Regions from separate parts of the Paenibacillus sp. FSL L8-0470 genome, predicted to be linked through region 2. Evidence: riboswitches for the same ligand, from Rfam matches in the RefSeq annotation. Region 2 holds a riboswitch; each other region holds the start of a gene.

The links. A riboswitch is a leader RNA that binds a small molecule or an ion and turns the genes downstream of it on or off. The one in region 2 is predicted to bind cyclic di-GMP.
Region 1: linked by a shared signal. The riboswitch ahead of NST99_RS02345 (collagen-binding domain-containing protein) and the one ahead of NST99_RS31835 (FapA family protein) in region 2 are both predicted to bind cyclic di-GMP.
Region 3: linked by a shared signal. The riboswitch ahead of NST99_RS05045 (PA14 domain-containing protein) and the one ahead of NST99_RS31835 (FapA family protein) in region 2 are both predicted to bind cyclic di-GMP.

What each region holds. Positions count from the first base shown of each region.
Region 1 covers NZ_JBBOZM010000001.1:507,559-510,776, reverse strand. The annotation lists gene NST99_RS02345 (collagen-binding domain-containing protein) at 1-1,669, opposite strand, end outside; cyclic di-GMP riboswitch class I at 1,753-1,842, opposite strand; gene NST99_RS02340 (hypothetical protein) at 2,466-2,879, shown strand; gene NST99_RS02335 (ASCH domain-containing protein) at 3,211-3,218, opposite strand, start outside.
Region 2 covers NZ_JBBOZM010000001.1:6,985,177-6,988,394, reverse strand. The annotation lists gene NST99_RS31835 (FapA family protein) at 1-1,237, opposite strand, end outside; cyclic di-GMP riboswitch class I at 1,343-1,435, opposite strand; gene NST99_RS31830 (FUSC family protein) at 1,705-2,808, opposite strand; gene NST99_RS31825 (ABC transporter ATP-binding protein) at 3,121-3,218, shown strand, end outside.
Region 3 covers NZ_JBBOZM010000001.1:1,094,436-1,097,653, forward strand. The annotation lists gene NST99_RS05040 (sugar phosphate nucleotidyltransferase) at 1-1,294, shown strand, start outside; cyclic di-GMP riboswitch class I at 1,431-1,511, shown strand; gene NST99_RS05045 (PA14 domain-containing protein) at 1,524-3,218, shown strand, end outside.

The DNA.
Region 1 (3,218 bases), 6.5 Mb from region 2:
CGCTTGTCGGCGCTGGCGTTGGGTCTACCGTTGGCGTTACACTTGTCGGCGCTGGCGTTGGGTCTGCCGTTGGTGTCGGTGTTGGTGTCGGTGTCGGTACCGGCGTTGGCGTTGGCGTCGCCGTCGGTATCGGCGTCGGTGTTGGCGTCGTCGTCGGTATCGGCGCTGGTGTTGGTGTTGGCACCGGTGTTGGCGTTGGTGTCGGCACCGGTGTTGGCGTCGTCGTCGATATCGGCGCTGGTGTTGGTGTTGGCACCGGTGTTGGCACCGGTGTCGGCGTTGGTATCGCCGTCGGTGTTGGCGTCGCCGTTGGTGTCGGTGTCGCCGTTGGTGTTGGTGTTGGCGTTGGTACCGGCGTTGGCGTTGGTGTCGGCACCGGTGTTGCTGTCGGCGTTGGCGTCGGTGTCGCCGTTGGTGTCGGTGTTGGTACCGGCGTTGGCGTTGGTACCGGCGTTGGCGTCGCCGTCTGTGTCGGCGTTGGCGTTGGTGTCGGCACCGGTGTTGCTGTCGGCGTTGGCGTCGGTGTCGCCGTTGGTGTCGGTGTTGGCGTCGCCGTCGGTGTTGGCGTCGCCGTTGGTGTCGGCGTCGCCGTCGGTGTTGGCGTCGCCGTTGGTGTCGGTGTCGCCGTTGGTGTTGGTGTTGGCGTTGGTACCGGCGTTGGCGTCGCCGTCGGTGTCGGTGTCGGTGTTGGCGTCGCCGTCGGTGTCGCCGTTGGTGTCGGTGTCGGTGTTGGCGTCGCCGTCGGTGTCGCCGTCGGTGTCGCCGTTGGTGTCGGTGTCGGTGTTGGCGTCGCCGTCGGTGTCGCCGTTGGTGTCGGTGTCGGCCCGACTGGCGGCACCGTTCCCTCAAAGGTATGATGATGCATCTGAATATAACCGCTGAATCCTTTTGCAATAAGAGTACCATGCAGCTCAGCACGGCTGAACGCCACAAAGGCATGAGGCGCTAACATGGAGCCTTCAATGGTCGTGTTGCCATTAGCTACAGAAGAAGCTTCGTAGAAGTTGAACAACACATTATGAGATTTTCCGTTCCACATTTGAAAATCCGGAATGACGACCTTATTCCCGCTTACATTGATAATTACCGTGGCGTTTCCTGCAATATTGAACTGGAGACCGTTGGTAACCGCCAAATCCGCAGCAGTCAAATGAATGACATTAAAGGAATCCGGAGCGTTAATCGTCATTTTCCCTCCATCTCTGACAAAGGGCTGCGTTTGTTTCAGAGCAGCGAGTTCACTCGAACGCTGAATCAAAAATTGCTCCTCAGCTTGAAAATCGATCGGATGATCCTGCCGCTTACCTCCTTTAAGATCGGCTCCTGAACTTTTCATACTGCCTCCATACACAGAGGTGCCATAAACTGTTCCATTTGAAAAGTCGATGTCTTTGCCGGCGATAAGCACATCTCCGCCCACAGCATCCTTGGATACGCCATATCCCTGAAGAGTAATGTTCCCTGCAGCAGCGAGCCGTCCGTGGATCTGGTCATTGCTTTGTGCAAAATCTCCAAAGATAAAGGCGTTGAAATTCCCGGCGACTCCCAGCACCGGTGTTGGGGTGTACGGCATACTTGCCGCCGCTTCTGCATTGATCCCCGGATGAAGCATATTGCCGACGGTTAAAACCCCCGTCAGAATCAAGGCTAATGATTTTTTCCTCAACAATGATATGTACCTCCTATGTAACTATTCTATGAATGCACAGATTAGCCCGTAACAACAAAAAGACCGCCAAGAAGGGTTAGCTTCATGGCGGCCGGACGATCGTGGCACCTTTAGAGTGCTGTAGATTCCTGACTTTGCGTCCCGCTCTTTCGAACGGTTTGCGATTATACATGAGAAGTTGGTAACAGTTGTTTTCTATGTAGTCTATGACTTTTGTTACTTTCGGACTAGAATCAGTCTATCTCTTCACCCCTCCGTTTGTCAATCTATTCCTTATTTTTTTTGCTAGATTCTCTGAAAAAGTCCTCAATTCCGCAACACATAAGGGTTTCGTTGTATTCACCGATCACATAAAACAAATTTTCAATATTAAAAATTAGTATATTCGAACCATTTTTCAACTCATGTCGAAACAGCAAAAAAACTGTCGCCAGCTCTTGGCAGCAGTTTTTAGTCATTGTCAATTTACATAAGTCAGCGGGCAACGGCCGGACTTAGGATTTGTATATTTTATAACAGCTGAACCCAGCCGATCATGGACATCCATAGTGGAACACTTAAAAACAACCCGAACAACAACCCGCGGCGGAGACTTCCCTCATAATTCATCACAATTCTCCTTTTTAATGAGCTTTATTTTTCAATATTTATTATTTCAATTTTAATATAAAATAATTCTTATAATTATTTTGTGAATTATGTCACATTGTTTCAGTTGTTTAGAAATTCCATTGATTAATTTTCGAATAATCGGTTAAAATACGAATATACGTTCTTATTAGAGGTGATTGAATTTATGCATAGAGCGGAGAGTAACGATAATACACTGGTCAAATCCTATATATTGCTTCCGCTGATTTTATCAGCCTTTGAACGGGATTCAGCCATTATGTCGACACAACTGCGGACCCCCGCCCCATACATGGATGTTCTCCGTACTGCTGCGAATGCGGCTACTGCCGATCTGAGGGATGTGCGCGCCGAAATGAGGAAACGCGGAGTTAAAGTCTATGAACAGCAGCGGCTCCAGGTCGGCATCGAGGCCAAATTTATATGCCGGGGATATCATGAACGGATGCTGCTACTGGATGACGTCATCGCTGCACAGGCCGCTATCCATATGCGCAAATACCTGGGACTCGATATCTCCGGCTACTACAGTTATGAGGAACAGTACAAAATCAAACCCGGTCCTCAAGCAAGCCTATAGACTTTGGAGCGTTGAAGAATAAAAACAGGCCTCGCCATGGGAGTCGGCAAGACCTGAATAAAGTACCTGCTATAAATTACATTAAAACCTTCCAATAGCCCAATGTGCCGAAAATAACTACCAGCGCCACGGGATATAGAATTCTCCGGCTTACCTTATCCTTAAACGTAAGAAATAAACATAACATGCAAAGCCACGCAATAAGAAGACTGCCCATTTCCTATGCATACGCTCCTTCCTGAACAACCTGATTGGCTCCGGCAGAGATAAAGATACACAAAGCCCTATATTTAAAAAGATACCCGGGCGGTATCCCTTTCATACTTGTATTTCACCGGA
Region 2 (3,218 bases):
CGGTATTCGCCAACTGCTGCGACGCTTTTCTCAGACTGGTCATTTCCTCCATCAAGAGAGCGGAGTACATGCAGAGGCGGTTATGTCTCGCTCCATAATGACCGGAGTACAATTGGCTGCTGACAACCTTGCCCTGGACAAAAATGCTTCCGGTAGCAGTGATTGTCGCATGTGTAACGTCGCCGTATATGTATACATTTCCCAAAGCCTCAAGGATGGTCTGGTTTCCGATATCATTGGTGGCGACCACATCACCCGGGAACATCATTTTGGCGGCTTCGGGGTCCATGTCCCCGGGAACAAGATATGTCTGGGGAAAATCAAAAACCTTGCGGTTCAGACCAGATCCCGTTAAGCGGGGCCTTCCCTGGCGGAGGGAGGCGATCCCGCCGTCCGCCAGCAGGGTTGTACATTCTTTAGTGACCAGCTGAATATCTTGCGGCGGCGGGGAGGGAATAATTCCGCCATACACGTCGATGCCGGGCACTCCCTCTTCTGCAGGCAGCTTACGGGCAATGACCTCTCCCTCCTGGACAAAGGGAACCCTTGGATGGTTCAGGGAATCTGCAGGATCGGCAGTCCGAATGAATTCATATTCCCTGTCCTCGGCAAATAACAGCTCCAGCCGGGCATTTTTGCCGGGAATAGGGGCTTTACCCTCTGCGATGCAGACCGGGAGATAGGTAGGGTTGTTCAGCTCTGCATAAAGAGCCGGAATATTGAGCTCGCGCATAATGGAGCTTTTCTTGAAGCCGGCGATAATCTGGTCCACCGTGAGGGTGGACAGCAGCAGGCCGCAATTTGGTTCCGCCCGGACCGTGACATCTGCTGCAGCCGGGGAGCTGGCGAGCTTCCAGGCGTACTTTTCTGCACGGTAGAGCGTGAAGTAGGCCTTCAGTCTATCTTCGGATACAGTGATCTGATACTGCGGCTTCTCGCAAATCTCCCAGGTGATACGGTCCGTGGGGGTTACCTCCGTAGGATCTGTCACCGTCTTCCGGTTAATATTCAACACCACAGGGTGAACGGAGGAAATGACAGCGGGTTTGCCGCCGGGCAGAGGAGGAGTAATAAATATTTGGTTGTTCTGTACGATAATACGTCCGTTCTTATCCTCATCTCCCTCACGGAGCGGCTTAACCTGCACTGAGGGCAGAGCCAGAAGATCGGGGTTACCGATTGGCGTTGTGGTATGAAATACATGCCCGAATTTTTTCTCGATGATATGCTGTGGCATTACTCTAACCTCGCTTCTTCGTATAATCAATGGTATCTGTACAGAAAAGAGCATCATGGACTATGATAGATTGTCTTCACCTACCGGTACCCAAGTCACATCTCAATTGGCAGCCTGGCGACCATGAATGGATAGTCTCACATTCTTAGGCCCATCGCTTTGCGTCCTGCCCTTTCGGGAAGTTTGCCTTTAAAAAAATAGATCAATGATATACATTCAGCATGAGGTCATTTAATCGACTCAAATCGACAGGGAATGTTCAATACTGGGTTGGTTGCCAATATAATTCTACAAACAAGCTTAATTCTAGTACTTTAGTATTAATTTTTCAACTTAATAATAATAAATCTCTCTGGTATCCCTTTAAAAGGGACGGCTTTGAGTCCAAGCGATATTACAAGCAAAAACGACCCTGCCTTCATCTCAAAGGACAGGGTCGTTTCTGCAAAAAAAGGACGCTCCCAAGCTTATAGCTTGTGGGAGAGCCCTCTTTTGACAAGATGTACGGCGCGCGCGCTTCCGGACCGGACGGAGGCTGGTGCCGGTATAACTGTAGCTGCATAATCGGCCCGTTCAATTTCCTCCAGCACCCGGTTCAGATGGGAGAAGACGGCTCCGAGATCGCGGACTGCTGTCAGCGAGCATTGACCCTGCAGCTCGGAGAACCAGGCAAACTGCAGATCCCGGGCGCGGCGCAGCGCTTCGGGGAGCGAACGGGTGCATTCGGCATCGGATAAAGTTTTGGTTCCATACAGGGCGATGCAGTCTGCGGTTGCCGTTACGACCTCTGTCATCCAGTCAGCTGCCGCATAATGTGCAGGCAGGAGGGAAATCTCCTCAGCGATCTCCTTGACGTAGCGGTGAACCTTCTGCAGATGCGAGGTTGCCTGTGTCAATGACCGCAATCCGCTGCGGCATTGATAATGGGATAACGTATAGTGCAGCTCTTTCTGCTGCTTGTCGCTCTTCGCCAGCAGTTGTCCGGAACGCACCAGCCTCTCCGGAGCCTGCTTAGAACTGCTGCTCTCTGCGGCGAGTCCGGTCAAGGCATCGGCCAGCAGCAGGGTCCCTTCCAGTGCCAGGCGTTTCACCTTGACGAACCCCCCGGGGGGGACGATAATCATATTTATTATTAAGGCAATCAGTACGCCGATTAAGGTCTCCGCGACTCTCCACACGATATAAGGGTCCTGATAAAAGGTCAATGCCAGCACGGAGGTCACACCGACCTGGGAAACGGCTTGAATGTTAATCCGGCAGGCGGTGGCCACACCGATGCCGATCAACAGCATCAGCAGAATAGACAGTGCCCCCACGTCGAAGAAATGGCCCACGAGCAGGCTGACAATTCCACCGAGCACAACGCCCATCAGACGGTAAATCCCTTTTTCCAGTGAAGCCTTGACGCTTCCTTGGGTGATAAGAATTGCGGCAAGCGGTGCAAAGTATAAATAACTGTCGCCATGCAAGCTGTGAACCGCAAGCCAGGAGAGTGAAGCAGCAATCGTAACGCGTATCATATATAGAGATAATCCGAATTTTTCAAGGCGGTCCTGCAACCCCTCGTTCATGTTAGTCATCTTCTTTCACATCAATAAGAGAACATTTTTAGGTTTTCAGCAATTTTCATTATAGCACTCAAAAACAACAATAACGGGGCATAGTTTTTACGAACTTGTTAAGTTTCTGCGCTGCATTTAACATTGTAAGCTATCGCATATATTGCATTAATCCTATATGCTATATATATTGAAGTGTGTCGAAGGAAGGGAGGAATTGTCGCTTATCAGCGCTGAGCATGCCACTTTAGATTGTTCCCTGCGAGAAGCGGGTAAAATAGGTTGTACTACATAAGGTAAGGGAGGTCGTTAGCCATAACTACCCTGGAAGACACTATTATTTCTTTTGACCAGGTTACCAAACAATACGACGATGAAGAAGCCGTGTTAAAAGGAGTCAGCTTCGAGATCGAACGCGGCAA
Region 3 (3,218 bases), 5.9 Mb from region 2:
GAAGGTACTTGAGAGCCCAACGGGGGAACCGGAATCCATGGTGCAACGGGTATGGCGGCAGCTGGAGGAAGCTAATATGTCGGGTTCGGCTTATCTGGCTACCGGCCGCAGCCAGGTGGAAATGATTCAGAGCCAGCTTGGCAGCGAGGTGCCTATCATCGTTGAGCCGGAACGCCGCGATACGTTTCCGGCGATTGCCCTGACAGCAGCCTACCTGTATTCCATGGAAGGCGTTTCGCCAAGCGAGACCGTGGCCATCCTCCCGGTCGATCCTTATGTGGAAGCCGCCTTCTTCGATACAGTAGTGCAGCTTGAGCAAACGATGCAGGAGAGCGGAGCGAACCTGGCGCTAATGGGTGTAGTACCCGAGCATGCTTCAGAAAAATACGGATACATCATTCCTACCAGCGCTGAGGCGGGAGCAAGCGGCTATCTGCAGGTAAGCCACTTCCAGGAGAAACCTGACCGTGAGCAGGCCGAGGAACTGATCAGCCGGAATGCCCTCTGGAACTGCGGCGTGTTCGCGTTCCGCCTGGGTTATCTGCTTGATATTCTGCAGCGTAAGGGATTGCCGCTGAACTATGAGGAACTGCAGAAGCAGTACAAACTGCTTGCTTCCATCAGCTTTGACTATGAAGTGGTGGAAAAAGAGGAGAAAATCGTAGTTCAGCCTTATGCCGGGTTCTGGAAGGATCTGGGCACCTGGAACACGCTAACTGAAGAAATGAACAGCAATCATGTAGGCAAAGGGTTCGTGACGGCGGATTCCGAAGGCACATGCCTGATTAATGAGCTGGATATTCCGATTACGGTGATCGGTGCGAAGGATCTGATTATCGCTGCCAGCCCGGACGGGATTTTGGTTACCCATAAAGCGGAGAGTCCGAGAATCAAGGAAGTGCTGAAGTCTTTTGAACAAAGACCGATGTACGAAGAACGCCGCTGGGGCCATTATAAAGTCATAGATTATGTGAAATACGATGAGGGAAATGAAGTGCTGACCAAACGGATTTTTATCGAAGAGGGTAAAAATATCAGTTACCAGCTGCACCATAAACGAAGTGAAATCTGGACATTTGTCAGCGGTGAAGCAAGCATTGTGATTAATGAGAAGATGCATAATGTCAAGGCAGGAGATGTGGTTCGTATACCGGAAGGCACCAAACATGCGATCCTTGCGCTGACGGATGTAGAGTTTATTGAGGTACAGACCGGTTCGGAACTGGTAGAGGAGGATAACATCCGCATCACCTTGGATTGGGAAGATATAGCTTTGCAACAGTTTATCTCGTAGGCCTAAATAATCTATTTAACCAATTGTTGCAAATCTAAAACAGGCATTTAGAACCATTTATTAATCTATTTTTATTAATGCTCTAAATAAAAACTTCATAGGGACGATACTTACGGTAAGAGGGATAAATCCTTCCAAAACGACAAGGCAAACCTAATCGAAAGATAGGGACGCAAAGCCATAGGGCCTTCGCAAGAGTGGCAGCCTGGCTACCGAAAGGAAGATAATTTTGAAAACTTACCGTAAGTCTCGTCTGCTGTCCACATTGTTGTCTCTTGCCATATTGTTAACCACTGTGCCTTTAGGGTTTGGGCTGTCGCCTTCAACCGCAGAAGCCTCATCAAGCACAGCAGTGCCGGTTAATCCGGACGCTTCAGCCGAAGCTGTCAAGCTGCTTAGTAATCTCTATTCCATTACCGGAAAAGGGATTATCACTGGACAGCACGATTATTTGGAGAGCCCGGATGAATTCAGCAACAAGCTGAAGGGAACAAGCGGAGAATATGCTGCTCTTCACGGATATGAGCTTGGCGTAATTAGCGGCCAGTCGGAGAGTACGGCTGCTTCGCAGCGCAAGAATGTGGTGAACAGCGCGATCAACTGGTACAAGAACGGCGGCATTGTCACAATGACCTTTCATCAGAATCTGCCGGGGACGGCGTACCTCTGGTCCAATGTGCAGAAGCCGCTCACCCAAGCGGAATTTAACAGGTATGTAACGCCGGGCACGACAGAATACGCCAGCCTGATCACGGATCTGGATAAAGTGGCGGTGTCTCTTAAAAGCTTGCGGGATGCGGGCGTTCCTGTACTTTGGAGACCTTATCATGAAATGAACGGCAACTGGTTCTGGTGGGGGAAGAAAAGTAATTTTGCTGAACTGTGGAATATTATGTATGACCGTTTCGTGAACGTTCATCAATTAAACAATCTGTTGTGGGTATGGAACCCTAATGCACCGAATGCCTGGTCCGATCCTTATGCGCTGACCTATCCGGGCGCTAGCAAAGTGGATGTTCTTGCAGCAGATATATATGATAACGATTATATGAATAAGTACTATGACAGTTTGCTTAGTCTGGCTGCCGGTAAACCGATAGGTATTGGTGAGAACGGTGAGATGCCCAGCACAGCCAAACTGAAGCTCTCCCAGAAAAATTTCGTTTTCATGATGAACTGGGGAAAAATGCTCTATGAGAAAAACAGCACAACTACGATTAAGAGTTTCATGAGCGATAGCTATACACTGACCCGGGATCAATATAAGAGTTGGAGTGCACCGGCCACTGCGCCAACACCGACGGCAACACCGACGCCAACGCCAACGGCAACACCGACGCCAACGCCAACGGCAACATCGACGCCAACACCAACGGCAACATCTACGGCAACGCCAACACCTAAGGTTACGCCAGCACCTGTACCAACGCCTGACTCTAATGATTCAGTGGAAGCGCCTGTGGTGAGCGGACTTAAGGGAGAGTACTTCAAAAACATGACGCTTTCCGGTACGCCCGCCTTGGTGCGCAATGATGCATTGCTTAATTTTAACTGGCGCCAGGGTTCGCCGGATCCTTCAATCGGTATAGATTCCTTCTCCGTCCGCTGGACCGGTCAAATCAAGCCAACGTATAGTGAGACTTATCAGTTTTTTACCACTTCGGATGACGGTATCCGCGTTTATATTAACGGTAAAGCTGTCATTGACAGCTGGATGAAACAGAGCGGAGCCGAGCGTACCGGAAGCATCGCTTTAACAGGCGGTCAGTTGTACGACATCAAGGTTGAGTATTACGAGAATGCCGGCGATGCGAATATCCGCTTAATGTGGCAAAGTCAAAGCCAAGCCAAAGTGACGGTTCCGGCCAGCGCATTGTTTGTGAATGCCGGGGCAGCTGCTGCCAGCCAGACAGAATTGGACAGT